Regions from separate parts of the Ornithinibacillus salinisoli genome, predicted to be linked through region 3. Evidence: riboswitches for the same ligand, from Rfam matches in the RefSeq annotation. Region 3 holds a riboswitch; each other region holds the start of a gene.

Region 1 (4,218 bases), on a different contig from region 3:
ATTAATTCATATGTTTTCCGATATGGCAGATCAAACTCGTAAAGAGGGGATTTTGATGTTGGAAAAACAAATAGGTGAGATGAAGGATCCTTTCCTTGTTTCGGGTTTACAGTTAGCGGTTGATGGTCAAACACCTGATTTTATTCGGGATGTAATGATGGAGAAAGTTGATGCGATGGAGAAAAGACACCAAGAAGGATCTGCTGTATTTACACAAGCGGGTACATATGCACCGACACTAGGAGTGTTAGGGGCAGTTGTAGGATTAATTGCTGCGTTAGGAAATATGGAAGATATGGAAAAGTTAGGTCATGCAATCTCAGCAGCCTTTATTGCAACATTGTTTGGAATATTTTCAGGTTATGTTTTGTGGCATCCTTTTGCAAATAAATTAAAAAGAAAATCACAGCATGAGGTTCATATCAAAGAGATAATCATTGAGGGAATAGTATCTATTACTAATGGGGATTCACCACAGATCGTAAAAGATAAACTAGGGTCTTATCTATCCACTAAGGAAAAGATTGCTTTTGAAGAGGAGGAAGCTCATGCGTAAGAAGAGAAACAAGGACGATAACCATGTAGATGAGTCCTGGCTTCTTCCATATGCAGATATGTTAACACTGCTACTTGCTTTATTCATCGTTTTATTCTCAATGAGTGAGGTTGATACGCAAAAGTATAAAGAGCTTGCCCAAATATTTAATAGTGAATTTTCTGATGGAGGTAGCATCTTCGAAGACGAGGAGACCCCAATTGAAGAAAATGATCTTCCAGAAGAAGATGAAGCAGAAGACGAAGCTATGGACGAAGATAAGACAACTGAAATGCTATCCATGAGTGAACTACAGCAGGAAATAAATAACTATATTGAAGAAAATAATTTAACAGACGTATTGGAAACGAAGCTATCAGATGAGGGGTTATTGGTTTCCATTATGAATGATGTTTCTTTTGATTCCGGTAGTGCAGATGTAAGTGGGCAGGGTAGATCGATAGCAAGCGAAATCTCAAATTTTCTTGATACGGATCCACCTCGTCAAATTGTAATTAGTGGACACACAGATAATGTTCCAATGAACAACACTGAATTTGGTTCAAACTGGGAATTAAGTGTTATGCGAGCAGTTAATTTTATGACATATATTTTAGATAATGAAAATCTCGATCCGGCAAAGTTTAGTGCAAAAGGTTTTGGGGAGCATCAGCCTGTAGTACCGAATTCAAATGACGAAAATAGAAAAAGAAATAGAAGAGTAGAAGTTTTGATATTACCAAATTATACAATTAAAGAAAATGTAAAATAATGTGAGAAATTGTATTCATTTACTTCTAATAATTGTTAATACACATTAGAATTTAAAACTTTACATTAGGATATTCGTTGTAACGGATTGATAGACAAATATGCAAACAACATAGTAATAAAGAACTATTTAGTAATTAAAATAACTGTAAAAGGCAAACTATTCGAAAGGGTAGGACGCAAAGCAAAGGGTCTAAAGTACTGTTACTATGATCGCCTGGCTACCAAGTTTTCGTTACCACTTGGCTATTCTGTTTTATTCGGAATAGCCTATTTTACTATAACAGACAATATTATATCCATTGAGATTGATAAAAGGAGAGAATTATTATGACCACAGAAACAAGTGAAAAGAGTAAGTCGATAACTTCATTATTAAACGGGACAATTACTTCTATTCAAAATGTTGTTCCAATTCAACATGAGATTAAGGGGCCACAATTACTACAACAACCGTTGAAACTAGCATTTGGTGTTCTTATCGGTATTACTGGTGATTTAAAAGGAAAATTGGTATTAGCAGGAGATACTGCTGTATTTGGCTCTATTGGTGAAGCAATGTTTGGAATGCCATTAGAAGGAGAAATGTTGTCGTCCTTTAGTGGAGAGCTAGGGAATATGATTGCGGGAGGTCTTTCGACAAATATTATCGAAAGCGGAATACAAACAGATATTACTGCACCTACAATTATAGAAGGAAGTACAACATTAACTGGCTATGAAAGAGCCATTCATATCACCGCAGATTTTGGTTCAATTGGATCACTACGTATGTACCTGTTAGTAGATTAATAGAAGGGAAGTTTAGTATGGATACTAATCAATATTTAGAGGTCTTTTTAGATGAAAGTCGTGAACATTTACAAGCTGTTAATGATAATCTTTTAAAGCTGGAGAAGCAGCCTGACGAGCTGAGCATTGTGTCGGAAATCTTTCGTTCTGCTCATACGCTAAAAGGAATGGCTGCCACGATGGGATATGAAGACGTAGCTTCTTTAACCCATCAAATGGAAAATGTGCTAGATAAAATTCGTAACAATGAGTTAGCGGTTTCTACGGAAGTAATTGATATTACATTTACAGCAGTTGAAGCGCTTGAAGAAATGGTTGAGTCAATTAGTAATGGAAAAGATGGCAAAAAAGATGTTAGTGATCTTGTATCAAAATTAGAACAGATAGAAAAAGGCACCTCCATTGCAGAGCAACCAGATACTTCAGTCAGTGAATCTACTACAGGATTTGAAGTTGATGATTACCAAGCAACGGTTATTTCTCAAGCTAAAGAACAAGGCTTTAATGCAATTCATATTACGATTCAATTAAATGACGATTGTATTCTTAAAGCAGCTCGTGCATACATGGTATTTGAAAAATTGGAAGGCAGAGGAGAGATTATCCAGTCCAATCCTTCCGTAGAAGAAATTGAGGATGGAAATTTTGAACAAGAGTTTTCCTTGTTGTTATTAACGCAAGAAAGCCATGCTAATTTAGAAAAACTAATACATACAGTATCTGAGATTAATCGTGTTGTAGTAGCTGACTATAAAAAGAAACAAAAAAGTAAAGTAGAAGATAAAGTAGAAGATAAAGAAGAAAAAACAGAAAGTGTAGAAACGGAATCGAATACGCCAAAAGGGAAGCAAAAACAATCCAAAACAATACGTGTAAATTTAGAGCGAATTGACAACCTTATGAATTTATTTGAAGAGGTTGTTATTGATAGAAGTCGATTAGAGGATCTAGCACAAAAGCTAAAGGATCATGAGCTGATTGAAACAATAGAAAATATGACAAGAGTGACAGAAGATATGCAAGGTCTCATGTTATCCATGCGAATGGTACCAGTTGAACAGGTGTTTAATCGTTTTCCACGGATGGTTAGAGGAATTGCAAAGGAATTGGAAAAAGAGATTACTTTAGAAATTACTGGTGCTGAGACAGAGTTAGATCGAACAGTTATTGATGAAATTGGGGATCCTTTAGTGCATTTGATACGAAATTCATTGGATCATGGTATCGAATCTCCACAAAAACGAGTGGAGTCTGGTAAATCTGAAGAAGGAAAAGTATCACTAAGAGCTTTTCATAGTGGAAACCATGTCTTTATTGAGATTGAGGATGACGGTGGAGGGATTAACCGCGAGAAAGTTGAAGCAAAAGCAATCGAAAATGGATTGATTAGTCCGGAGCATTCAGAAGTGCTGTCTGACGAAGAAATCTATCAACTTATTTTTTCTTCAGGTTTTAGTACGGCAGATACTATTTCAGATATCTCTGGCCGCGGAGTTGGTCTCGATGTTGTTCGCAGTAAAATTGAATCCCTTGGTGGAAACATAATAGTCGAATCAGAGCCTGGAAAAGGGAGTAAATTTTCTATTCAACTTCCGTTAACATTATCTATTCTGACTACATTATTAGTAACTGTACAGCGGGAAACATATGCAGTGCCATTGTCGGCGATTGTAGAAACAATGATTCTAGAAGATCATCAAGTAATGTATGTTCAAGGGCAAAAGGTAATCGATTTTAGGGGAAAAGTGATTCCAATTGTGTCCTTAAAGGATATTTTTAATGTTCCTTCAGAAGAGACGGAACAAGAAGCAAGTGCAGTTGTCATTATTCATAAGGGAGATAAAATGACAGGATTATTAGTAGATTCTTTCATCGGGCAAAAGGAAGTCGTATTAAAATCTTTAGGAAATTATTTGCGAGATGTATTTGCCATATCTGGGGCAACAATATTAGGTGATGGACAAGTTTCCTTAATAATTGATCCTAATGCATTAGTGAAGTAAAAGGAGGAATAACAGAATGGAAAACTACATGAAAGTAATCGTTTTTACATTAAAGGAACAGCGGTTTGGTGTAAATGTCCAACAAGTACTTTCGATAGAAAAGCTACAGGAAATTAC
Region 2 (4,218 bases), on a different contig from region 3:
GAGATGACGATAAGTTTCTAGAGAATGGATTGCCGAATTTCGATAAGTTGGAAATACCTTTATACTTAGGAAGATCAAAATATGCAAAACTCGATCAAACGAGTCATGTTGAAACATATAAAATCGATAAAGATGATTACGGAGTAGAATGACCACTGAATCCCTTCATATATATGAAGTAATGGAGAAGAATATATAAAGGGGGCAGTATAAAATAAGAGGTCCAATCGCTAAGCCACATTTGATTACCAAAAGCTTAAATCCCGAAAATCAAGAGACTCCAATTGTTTTTATGAAGGAAGATATCGTAAGTAATAAATTATTTTATAGGAGAAATCATTTTTCTTATCCTGCGTTTCAGCCATCTTTTTTTATGTAAAGGTCGAAGGTCATGTTCAATCACCTATTATATTTTCATTACCGGATATATTAGCGATGCCAGCAAAAAAATTAGAAATCGTTTTAGAATGTGCAGGTAATAAAAGAAAATATTTTTGGCCAGATGTATATGGAGAACAGTGGGGGAAAGGTGCAATGAGTCAAGGTGTGTGGAAGGGCGTATCATTACAAACATTGTTTACATATACAGGAATTATAAATACTGCTAAAGAAGTGGTTTTTCAAGGTTTTGATTATGGAAAAAGAACGGATTCCAATGAAAAACATCATTTTTCAAGGAGTTTATCTGTACAACAGGCACTTCATCCAGATACAATCTTAGCATATCAGTATAATGAAAAAGCGCTCACCCTTGAACATGGTTTTCCTTTGAGGTTAATTGTACCAAGTATGTATGCGATGGCATCTGTAAAATGGGTGAATAAAATAGAGGTTATAGATCATAATTTTAATGGTTCTTTTCAAAAGGACGATTATGTATATTAGCCAAAAAAAGATAGTAATATTGGTGCTAAACCAGTTACAACGATGAATGTGAATTCAACGATACAGAACCCTTTACATATGGATGTTTTGAACGAAGGTAAACAAGAAATTTCAGGAATTGCTTGGACCGGTGAAGGTATAATCAAAAAGGTAGAAATTAGCTTCGATAATGGAAGCACATGGTTACCGTGTCAATTAATGACCACTCCTCATAAATATAGATGGGTAAAATGGAGGTACGAATGGAGTCAAGTTAAAAAAGGGGAGTATACAATCCTTTCCAGAGCAACAGATACCAAAGGAAGAGTTCAGCCATTTGAGCCAATGTGGAACCGTAAAGGATATGGATATAATGCCAGATCGTGTTAAAGTGAAAATTGTAGTAAGGTAAATCAGGCTCGGAGGTATCTTCGAGCCTGTTTGCATGTACAAAAGTAATTATGAAAAATATTCCTATCATATTCTGCAGAATTTAACTCAAGCTAATACGTGAAAGGGGAGATTATTTGATGTATCAACAATTGCGAAATATCATGACATCAAATGTTTTTACAATAAGTGAATCACAATCTGTTCAAGAAGCTGCTGCTTTAATGAGTGCACACAATATTGGATCAATACCAGTTGTAAATAATAATGGGCAAATGGTTGGTATTGTAACAGACCGTGACATTACACTTCGTGCTACTGCACAAGGTGAAGCAGCCCAAACACCTGTTTCACAAGTAATGACAGCACAACAAATAGTACAAGCAACACCAGATATGAATGCGGAGGAAGCGGCGCAATTAATGGCACAACAACAAATTCGTCGTTTGCCGGTTGTCGAAAACGGACAGGTTGTTGGTATGGTTGCATTAGGAGACCTTGCAGTAGATCATCAATTAGATCAATCTGCTGAACAAGCACTTTCAAGTATTTCAACCCCTTCAGCACCACAAAAGTAAACGAAATGCTAATGGATTATAGAAAAGGGCGCCTGCGCATCCTTTTCTATGTCCTTTATTTTTAGGGGAAATTGTATTGAAAAAAGATTTACTTGCATTATTTTTGCAAAAATATTGTTTTTTATAGACTCATAGATTACTATTATTATATTACATAATATAATGTGTGTTTCTAGAAGAAAAAGGCAAACTGCTTGAAAGAGTAGGACGCAAAGTCAAGGGTCTAAAGTGAGTCGATTAGATGTCGATTTACTACGATAGCCTGACTACCAATTTCCTATTTTTAATAAATTGGCTATTCAAACAGGAGAATAGTCAATTTTCTTGTGTCAGAAATCATCTAATAAATTTTTACGGAGGATCATAATATGGTTAAAAAATTCAAAATAAGTAAGCCTAGTTTCAGGAATATTAGTATTGGGTGGAAATATGGTATAACGCTAGTCATTGTGTTGTTATTATTTGGAGGCTCTTCTGGGGCTGTCATGAAATTAGTAAGTGATATGGGCAACGATATTGATACGATAGAACATAGAAGTAATATAGCGATGGATATCTCAGAGATGGGATCACTCATCAGATCAAAAGGAATACGTATTGTTACATATTTTCAAGATCAGGATCCTACACTAGTCGAAGAATTCGAGGAGCGACAGGAACAATTTAATACATTAGCAACATCGGTTAGTTTAATGGAAAAAACCGAGGAGCAAAAGCAATTATTTGATGACATTATTTCGAATGATCAAGAAATTAACCGTATTTTTAAAAACTACATTGTTTCTGCTATTGACAATGGCAATACTAGTTCGGCTGAAGCTTTTGTTGGTCAAGCAAATATTTTAAGAACGCAGACAATAAAAATGCTAGATGAATTAGTTGCTACAGTTGATGAAGATCGTCACCATGCCATTTCTAATGCGAAACAAAATCAAGAATCTACTTTTATAAGTCAGTTAGTATTTTTAATTAGTTCTATTATTATAGGGGCCTTACTTATTGTTATTATCAGTCGAATGGTTACGAAGAATCTACGTAAAGTGGTTGAAGTTAGTAATAAAATAGCTGAAGGTGATTTAACAGTACAAAGAATTGATTATGATGGAAAGGATGAAATTGGTCAGTTGGCATCATCTATAAATAAAATGAGTGCTAGCTTACAAAATCTCTTACAAGAGGTTTCTACCGTATCCGAATCGGTTAATAGTCAGAGTGAAGAACTCACACAATCAGCAAATGAAGTAAAGGAAGGATCTGAACAGGTTGCATCTACTATGCAGGAATTAGCAGCTGGGTCAGAAACTCAAGCAAATAGTGCAAGTGATTTATCATCGGTGATGAATACATTTTCTGTCAAGGTTCAGGATGCAAATAAAAATGGAGTCTTAATTGAACAATCAAGCAGACAAGTACAGGAATTATCTACAAAAGGTAGTCAATTAATGACAACATCAACGGAACAAATGACTCGAATTGATCAAATCGTTCAGGATGCTGTTGATAAGGTACAGGGATTAGATACACATTCACAACAAATAACAAATCTGGTTTCGGTTATTAGGGATATTGCAGATCAGACAAATTTACTAGCGTTAAATGCAGCTATTGAAGCAGCAAGAGCTGGTGAACATGGAAAAGGATTTGCTGTTGTTGCTAATGAAGTAAGAAAACTAGCAGAGCAAGTGGCTGTGTCGGTAACAGATATAACAGGGATTGTGAAAAATATTCAACAGGAATCTAGTGCTGTAACGGAATCACTCCAAGGAGGATATAAGGAAGTCAAAGAAGGTACGTTACAAATTACGGCAACTAGTGAAACGTTTAGGGAAATACGTGGAGCGATTGATAAAATGGTTTTAAGTGTTGAAACAGTTACAGGAAACTTAACAGATATTGAAACACAAACGATGGAAATGAATACTTCTATCGAAGAAATTGCATCTATATCAGAGGAATCTGCTGCGGGAGTAGAACAGACTTCAGCGTCTTCACAACAAACAAGTAGTTCGATGGAAGAAATGGCTAGAAGTTCTGAAGATCTAGCGAAATTAGCAGAAGAATTAAATAAACTAGTACAAAAGTTTAAATTATAAGAAGAAACTAAGAGGCTGAGACAGACGTGTTTTAGACAAAGAAAAATCCGAACTGATTCAAAATTCTGATATGCTCCCCTTAAGGTAGACAGATTTTAAAAAAAATCTGTTCACCTTAGGGGGAATTTTTATGTCTAATCGAGCTTGTTCTATTGAACTTAAACTGGAGGTAATCCAGGCTTATAAAGATAAAGTCTATTCACTGAAAGAATTATGTGCTAAATATCAAATTCATTTTACATCTGTTTATGAATGGGTGGAGAAGTTTGAGAAAGCAGGGAAAAGTGGTTTAG
Region 3 (4,218 bases):
AATTCGTCACGAGAAACAATTTCATTTTTCTTTTCGATTAAAATCTTTAAAATATACATCTCATTTTTTGTGAGTTCAACAGAGTTCGTATGCGTTGTTACGATGTTTTTGGCATAATCAATTGTTGCACCGCACCATGTCTTTAGGTCTAATTGCTGCTCCGTATTGTAATTATAAACTCGTCGAAGAACGGCTTGTATTTTAGCAATTAGTACATCGAAATGGAAGGGCTTTTGGATAAAATCATCTGCACCTAGCTGCATGGACATTACCATATCTGTTGGGTGATCACGAGAAGATAAAAAGATAATTGGCACATTCGAATGAGAGCGAATCATTCGGCACCAATGGAATCCATCGAATTTAGGTAACTGTATATCAATAATAACTAAATCAGGTTTATTTGTAGTAAATTCCTCAATGACATGCGCAAAATCAGAAATACCTTGCACATGGTAGGACCATTGAGACAATCTTTCTTTTATTTCCTGAAATAGGGTTGTATCATCTTCGATTAACATAATTTTAAACAATTGATTCACCACACAATTCCCGTAAGAATACTTTCCATATTATAGTAATATGATTCCAGTAACAATGTAAATAAATATATATCTACGTAAACGATCAAGTAAATATAAGAAAAAAAGAAGGAATTCTACCATATTTTAACGAAATTAGTTATATATAACTAGAGCAGATAGATTGTTTTACATAAATTCAAATGGGGATGATGTAATTTGGTCTGGATGAAACGTGATAATATTCATATAAATTATGAATGGATTCAATCCGAAGATCCATATGCGGAGGAAACACTTATTTTAATTCACGGTACTGGTCTAGACATGCATTCATGGGATTTCGTAATACCATATTTTCGTAAACACTATGATGTAGTTGTTTACGATTTGCGTGGCCATGGTGATAGTGATGCTGGCGAACAAAAGAGAACCGTTGAAATTCTTAGTGAAGATTTGAAATACCTATTATCTGAATTGGACATACAAAACTATCATTTTATCGCACAAGGTTTTGGTGGACTAGTTGCAGTCTACCTCGCTGCGCAAGATGAAGAAGTGAAACAACGGTTACGTTCCTTGATATTATTCAGTGTGCCATTTCATTACCCAAAGAAACTTGGAGACAAAGTTATTAATCAACGAAAAGAATTTGTAAATGGGCAGCGTAATGTATTAGAAATGGGGAAGAAGTTAGTCAACAACATATGCTATGACCTTACAGAAGACAAGGAAAAGATTTTACTACATGCTTTTGAAAAAGTGTCACCGGAAGTTTACTTTGATTTATTTCATACAAAGGATTTGCATCATGCAATTATGTATTTACAAAAAGTAGATAAACCAATACTAATCCTTTCTGGTTCAGAGGATGAGGTATTTCCTCCCGAATTAAATAGTGCGAGTCTCAACTTTAATCCGAATGCCAGATATTATACCGTACCATTCGCTTCGTTTTTAATACAGATGGATCAACCAGAAATTACATCGGAATGGATTCACAATTTTATTGAGAAACAAAACAACAACCAAAGAAACGTATCAGAGAATAATTATCAAGAAGAATTAACTTCGGAAATGTATTCAGAGATAAGAGGGATGTTTAGTGAAAAAAGAGAACATTATAATGAATTACACGTCCATATTATGAACGGTTTCGGTGTCGTTGTAAATGGGGAAAGAATCCATGAAGGATGGGGAAAACGAAAGGCTAAACAAATTCTTGTTTACCTAATCCTTCAACAATCGGTTACACGTGATGAGCTCTGTGACATATTTTGGCCAGAAGTAGATCTTATCCATGCTCGTAACCGTTTAAGGGTAGCCTTGCACCATTTAAAGCATTTGCTAGAAGCGGACCGTAAGACTAGTGCTTCTATTCTGGTGACCGAAAGAGAGCATGTTTTTTTACAAGGGAAAGTAAAGTCTGACTTACACAGTCATTTAGAAGCGATAGAAAATGCGCAATTACTTGAAGATGACAATCAAAAAGCTATGCAATATAAAAAAATACTAGCAGAAATTACGGATAATCCGTTACCTGGACTTTATGAAGAGTGGTTTCTAAATAAAAGAAATTGCATTGAAGAAAAATGGGGAGATATGTCGATATTCCTTGCTGATTGGTATGAAAAACAAGGCAAGATGAAAAACACTTTGTATTATTTAAAGACAGCATTAAAGTATAAAATAGATGATTTTCACTTGAATGAACGTGTGAATATCTTAGAACAACGCATGGTTTAAGACATTTTCTAGCTTCTGAAAAAGGGTGCAGTTCATCATAGTTATATAATTTTTTTCATGTGTAATGATACTGTAACGAGTCATTTGCTATAATTCAGGGTATAAATATTTGAAATCTTATTCCGCTGTTCAGAAAAAGGCAAACCTATTGAAAAGTAGGGACGCAAAGTCACAGATCTACAGTTGGGAACAATATGATGGCTGGGCTACCTGAAATACAATTGTATTTTAGGGGGGAACTATGATTAACTCTGTAAACGTGAGGCTTGATCAAGAGTGGGTGGAACTGATTCAAGAAGCAAAGGACATGGGGATGACCTTGGAGGAAGTTAGAGCGTTATTCCAGGAAAAGGGTATTAAGAATTTCTTTTTACATACCGAGAAAGAGATCCGTGTGTAGGAAAGTTAGAAATAAATAATGGATTGGACCTTACCTTTCTGGATGAGAAAGGTTTTTCTTTTGGAGGAAAATCACCCTTTATCTATCAAATACTACATTATAAAATGAAATATATATATAATAGATGATGACAGCAGTGGAAAAAGCAAAACGGTAAAAACCAAATTGCTATTTCTGAGTGACATCGTTTGTGGAATAAAGAAGCCCGCTACTAATCATTAGCGGGCTTCTTTACTTTGAAACAAACTTATTGCCGGTTATCCAAAACCGATAAGGATAATCCTTTGCTTCTCCGGAATTATGAATACCTATTCGTTTTCCTTGTGTAATACTATCTGGAGTAAAACCTTCCGCAATATAAAGTGGTGGCTCTAGGAATGAACGTCCGTAATCAGCAGTCGAAATCCCCATCGCCTTTGTAAGCTTCCCTGGTCCACTCGTTAGGTTTTCGATCTTTGTGACAGGTCTTCTTTTTTCCATTAAATGTAGTCCTTGCTTAGGCTCAACTGCACGAATCAAGACTGCTTCCGGTTGACCTATTTCTCCGCTCACAACATTTACTAGACAGTGCGTATGCATTGTATATGTATACACCATTCCAGCTTTTCCGAACATAATTTCTGTACGTTTCGTTCTCCTATTTTGAAAGCTATGGGCTGCGCGGTCGGTTGCACCTAAATACGCCTCTGTTTCCACAATATAACCGGAAGTATTTCCTTCCTCTGTTTCGTTCACTAACACACAACCAAGTAAGGATCTTGCTAATTCTAGTGTAGGTTGATCGTAAAAGGTTTCTGGTAAAGGCTGCATATGTATGTACTACTCCTTCCTATTTCCTCTAAGTATCTTTATCTTGAGACAAGCATAAAATTCAGTGAGGTAAATTGCAACTCTGCAAAACCTCACTGAATGAAATACTAGGATTCACTTTTAGAAGAGCTTGGTTATAAGAGGCGTTATATGTAAAGGCAACTAGTTATTCGTAAGGAATGACATATATACCATTATTCGGGATCCAATCGGCATATAAAACCTTCTCACTACTATTTATCCCTTTTGTCACAAGTTGCTTCTGCAGCCATGTTTCATCAAACCCTAGGCTTCGAATGTTATCTTCAATAACTTCTCCATCCATAATTAACGTGGTACTAAGATCAGTAGGTTGTGGTGGCAATTTTAAATCTTCTATGGTTACCTTTTGATATAAATGCTTCTTTAATACACTGATCGCTCCATTTGATTCTAGTATGGCGAATGCTACTTCCCGAATCGAGAAAATCTCACTTTGCCTTAGTAAACTTAATAGTTGATTGATATTCATCCGGTTCTTTTTTAATTGATGTCTATCAATTTTTCCATCACGAATAATAATGGAGGGGTTACTCTCCAATAATCCTCTTAAACTTTTATATTTTAACAGAATCTTTTCCATTGAAATCATTAAAATACCCCATAAGAGTACGGTGTAGATGATATATATCATACTTACTTTATCTTCATATATACCATTTCCTAGCAACTCTGATAATACGATTGCAGTAATAAAGTCAA
Region 4 (4,218 bases), on a different contig from region 3:
CCCTCTGGTAAGACATCTAAATCTTCCATCTGATCAGCTTCAGGATCAACAGGCTCTAAATTAATCCCTACTGGTCGTCCAATTAATTTTTTTAATTCTCGAATCACATCGTTGGATTTGACATTTACTAACCCTTCAATATGTGGTTGATTAACATCAAAAATATTTAACAGGATTATGTCTGCTCCAAAAGAAGATGCATATTCCGCATTCGTTAGACCGGGATATAAGGGTACACTTGAGCTAACTATTTCGGAAATTAATGTTCTGCCTTCTGATGCTTGAATCGATTGTATTAAATCAAATTTATTCATCTTTTCAAAGTCGCTCGCTGTACAATTTAATAGTCGCTTCACCTATCAGATTCCTCCATTCATTGTCCATAATTAGAGCATGCTTCTAAGCTAGTGCATTTATACACACCAGCTTAGATCAACTATATTGTTTTGGATATAAGTCTACTAGATAAGGATTTCCACATATACGTACTGTAAATAGGTTTTAAAAAATTATTAGTTCGCCATCGTATCTTTCTTTGATAAGGGTATGTGATCAGATAGATGATTAATTAATGTCTGTACTAATTCGTCCGATGTTTTTATTTCATTATTTTCTGTTTCTTCGATAACTTTTTTCAACATATATTTTAGATATTCGCGTTCTCTCATTCATATCGCCCTCAAGAATTTGACTTGTAAAGTGAACCTTATCAGCGAAAGGCACATTCCACCCCTTATGGTTCGTAATTGTACGAATCAGTCACTGATAATTAACAATTTTGTTGCCTATTTCGCATTGTTTCTTCTTCGATAATGAAAGTACACTAATAATAAACTAGCTAATAATGCACCAAATGAATCTAGCAAAACATCTCCAATATAAGGAGTTCTATTCGGGGTTAATCCTTGATGGAATTCATCAATACTAGCATATGCAATCGTCAGTAAAAGTGAGACAATAATAGTTGTCCACTTAGATATATTAGTTGTCTTCCTAATCGCCAGAAATAACAGGTAAAATAACACAAAAAATACAGTTACATGTGCTCCTTTACGAATGAAAAACTCAATAAACCCTTCAACACCAAGGTTTGCAACACTGACTTCTGAACGATGATATGTAAAAACAATCCAATCCAGATAGCGTTCTAAAAAAGACAGATCAATCGTATTCGATAGCATCGGTTTCATATCTTGATCCTCATATGGCTGTGACGAAGAATAGAAAATAATCAACATCCATCCAATTGGATAAAGCCAATAAAAATAAGTACGCATCATTTCACCAAATTTAAATTTACTATGTTACGGATACTATAATAACATGAATTTTGGTGAAATGCCTCGATTAATTCATTCCCAAAACAAAAACCGTCAGCTATGCTAAACGGTTTTGAGTATAATTTATGTAAACCTTATTCTTGTTTTTTACGCCATTTATTAAATTCGAGATATTCTTTAAATTGTTCTTTCGATATACCTGATTCCATTGCCTCTTGAACAATTTTTAACCATTCATCGTCTAAATCTTCTAATTGCTGTGATCTATCCGCATTGATCAACTCATTAACAGATACACCTAGAACCGAACTAATCTTTTCGATAAACTGGATCGATGGATTGGACTGAAGGTTCCGTTCAATAGAACTTAAGTAAGATTTTGCGACATTAGCTTTCTCGGCTAGCTCAGAAATAGACATCTTTTTTTCTTGTCGTAACTGCTTTATTTTTTCACCGATCAAGTTCTCTCACCTCTTTCAATGCGAATTATACCACAAATTAGGTGAGCGGTTCTATTTAAAGCACATTTTTTTCGAAAAACATTATATATTTTGTTGTGCTTCGGACAAAAAGAGCCGAACCTCCTCCACCGTCATGCCTATTGATCTGGCTTCCTTCATTAATTCAACCCATTCACAATCCAATTTGACATTTTCAATGATTTTTTCCAATCTCCTGTCCCCCATTACTTTCCAGGTAATCCAGCCGTCATAGCATGATGCTTTAGACCTGTGACTTTGCGCCCTCATTTTTCAATAAGTTTGCCCTTCACTGGGATATTCGAAATTAGCTATAAGACTATTATACTGTATATTCAAGACATTGAGCGTGTCTTGTTTTGTCAAATGGTAACTAGTTTTGTAAGATTCAGAAAATATTTCATGTCGTTTTGCACATCAGACATGTTGTTTGTTGTTTTTTCTAACCCTTTTTATAGCACTCGATGCGGCAATGACAACACCTGTAACTAATAAGATACTTCCGATTAATAAGAGGTTAAACATATTTGTTGCCGTATCAGGTAAGATAGATCCACCGTCTTTATTGTCTTTATCGCTTCCAACGGAACCATCTACACTTTCTTCATCACGATCATTCGTATCTGTATCTTCTGCTCCTTCAGCTACGAAGATAAAGGTGAATTGAGCATCAAGCCCTTGAAATTCATTCCCCAAATGTTCTGGAAATCGTACAGTTATCTCTAATTCCTCTTCGTTAGTTGATGTTATTTCCCTTACAGGCAACTTCTCAAAATCTGCAAGTTTACCAGTATATAATTCATCATTCGAATCACGAATCTCTAATAAAAACTCATTAAATAGTTTTTCTGATCCTTCATTTCGAATACTCATTTGATATTCAAAATCATATTCACCAGCATTTTTAATCGTTATGTTTCTTTCTGCCCAGTCACCTGGTTTCATATTATCGATGTTAAACAATACATCACTTGGAGATAGGCTAATATCGATTTCTGCCATATCATCTGCATTTGATTCATCTGCAAAGCTTTTTGCAGGATCGCTAATTACCGTAAAACCAATAATAAACATGAGACATAGAATTAATATCCGTTTCATTTGATCGCCCCCTTTACAGGCTATTTTTAATGAGAATTTAACTTATTAAACTGTTTCCTTTTTCTTCTTTTGTATCCTGTTTATTTGAAGAATCGATTTCTCGTAACGCTTTCCAAATTATCCATCCCGAATAACCAATCAGAAGAATACCTGGTATTAATAATAGGAAAGCACCATTTTGTGATTGAGCAAAGTTAACTAAATATCCTAAATATGGAATCGTAAAACCAGTATATTCTGCGACTACATTTTCAGATAGTACAGGATTTAAGTCTTCCGCATTATTATTATCACCTTTTGTACGATATAAAATCTCCTCGCCACTTTCAACCACTTCAGTTACTCGGTGAGTTATTAATTTACCGTCTTCTTCCATAAATGTAATGACATCATTCGGTTGAAAGCGTGTCATATCACCTCCAGGCTCTACTGCTATAATAGAGCCTGTTTTGATGTCAGGTTCCATAGATCCTGATAAAACCGTTTTTAGTTGGTATCCAAATACTTCTGGTTCGCCACCAGATGCCTTAGACGATATAACGATGAACAACATACCGATTAATACGATGAATAACAATGTAGTAGTTATATGATTAAGGAAGTTTAATATTTTTTTCTTATTCAGCTTCTTCATCTGTTTCATCACCTGTTTCTTCCCCCTCACCTGTTACCACATCACCGTTGGATTCAGAATTATTCGAGCTTTCTTCATCCCCTTCTGGCTGGCCATTAGGAGGAATCTGCTCATCCTCTTCAGAAGGTTCCGGGTTATTCTCATCTTTCGGTTCATTACTCTGTGCATCCTCTATATTCTTCTCAATAGATTCCTCATCTGATGTTCCTTCTTTGTTTTCTTCTACATCTGAAACATCTTCAGTATCTTGCGTTTCCGTTTCATCTGTTTTTTCATCTGTATTATTTTTTTCTTTGTCCTTACAATTAACCTTTATCTTCTCACTCCAAATTTCTTTACTCGAAGTTCCTTCATAACCATCTCGTTGGATGGCTTTAAACATATAGAAACCTTCTTCTTCAGCCTCATATGTAAGCTGTGTTTCTGCATCTGCCTCAATAGGTTGTATTATACCAGTAGCTATTTTTTCGCCATTTATTTTTGGCTCACCTGTTTCTACGTAAAATACCTCATATTCACTTGTATCAGTCATACTAAACCCTTTATTTTTCATTCCAACTGTTATCTCTATTGGTGGACAAGATTTTATGTTTTGATTTCCTTTCCCAGTAAACACCAAATCACTACCATCCCACCAGGTTCCAGCTTGAAAAGTGAAACTATCACCACTATTAGAACTATAATACGCTCCAGTACTAGAGGCTAAATAAGAGAAACCAAAAAG

The links. A riboswitch is a leader RNA that binds a small molecule or an ion and turns the genes downstream of it on or off. The one in region 3 is predicted to bind cyclic di-GMP.
Region 1: linked by a shared signal. The riboswitch ahead of ACFSTA_RS14760 (chemotaxis protein CheX) and the one ahead of ACFSTA_RS03675 (anti-repressor SinI family protein) in region 3 are both predicted to bind cyclic di-GMP.
Region 2: linked by a shared signal. The riboswitch ahead of ACFSTA_RS19230 (methyl-accepting chemotaxis protein) and the one ahead of ACFSTA_RS03675 (anti-repressor SinI family protein) in region 3 are both predicted to bind cyclic di-GMP.
Region 4: linked by a shared signal. The riboswitch ahead of ACFSTA_RS14915 (anti-repressor SinI family protein) and the one ahead of ACFSTA_RS03675 (anti-repressor SinI family protein) in region 3 are both predicted to bind cyclic di-GMP.

Annotation. Positions count from the first base shown of each region.
Region 1 covers NZ_JBHUMI010000017.1:161,980-166,197, forward strand. Annotated here, with positions in the region: gene motA (flagellar motor stator protein MotA) at 1-556, shown strand, start outside; gene motB (flagellar motor protein MotB) at 549-1,307, shown strand; cyclic di-GMP riboswitch class I at 1,451-1,535, shown strand; gene ACFSTA_RS14760 (chemotaxis protein CheX) at 1,637-2,098, shown strand; gene ACFSTA_RS14765 (chemotaxis protein CheA) at 2,116-4,101, shown strand; gene ACFSTA_RS14770 (chemotaxis protein CheW) at 4,118-4,218, shown strand, end outside.
Region 2 covers NZ_JBHUMI010000043.1:67-4,284, reverse strand. Annotated here, with positions in the region: gene ACFSTA_RS19250 (flavin reductase family protein) at 1-152, shown strand, start outside; gene ACFSTA_RS19245 (molybdopterin-dependent oxidoreductase) at 364-885, shown strand; gene ACFSTA_RS19240 (hypothetical protein) at 928-1,254, shown strand; gene ACFSTA_RS19235 (CBS domain-containing protein) at 1,395-1,832, shown strand; cyclic di-GMP riboswitch class I at 2,007-2,106, shown strand; gene ACFSTA_RS19230 (methyl-accepting chemotaxis protein) at 2,201-3,925, shown strand; partial or broken gene ACFSTA_RS19225 (helix-turn-helix domain-containing protein) at 4,056-4,218, shown strand, end outside.
Region 3 covers NZ_JBHUMI010000008.1:13,397-17,614, forward strand. Annotated here, with positions in the region: gene ACFSTA_RS03665 (response regulator transcription factor) at 1-533, opposite strand, end outside; gene ACFSTA_RS03670 (alpha/beta fold hydrolase) at 750-2,267, shown strand; cyclic di-GMP riboswitch class I at 2,396-2,481, shown strand; gene ACFSTA_RS03675 (anti-repressor SinI family protein) at 2,509-2,667, shown strand; gene ACFSTA_RS03680 (DNA-3-methyladenine glycosylase) at 2,899-3,477, opposite strand; gene ACFSTA_RS03685 (DUF421 domain-containing protein) at 3,644-4,218, opposite strand, start outside.
Region 4 covers NZ_JBHUMI010000017.1:194,498-198,715, reverse strand. Annotated here, with positions in the region: gene ACFSTA_RS14935 (DUF7916 family protein) at 1-356, opposite strand, end outside; gene ACFSTA_RS14930 (hypothetical protein) at 513-668, opposite strand; gene ACFSTA_RS14925 (VanZ family protein) at 786-1,280, opposite strand; gene ACFSTA_RS14920 (helix-turn-helix domain-containing protein) at 1,415-1,741, opposite strand; gene ACFSTA_RS14915 (anti-repressor SinI family protein) at 1,823-1,951, opposite strand; cyclic di-GMP riboswitch class I at 1,973-2,056, opposite strand; gene ACFSTA_RS14910 (TasA family protein) at 2,177-2,860, opposite strand; gene sipW (signal peptidase I SipW) at 2,898-3,503, opposite strand; gene tapA (amyloid fiber anchoring/assembly protein TapA) at 3,478-4,218, opposite strand, start outside.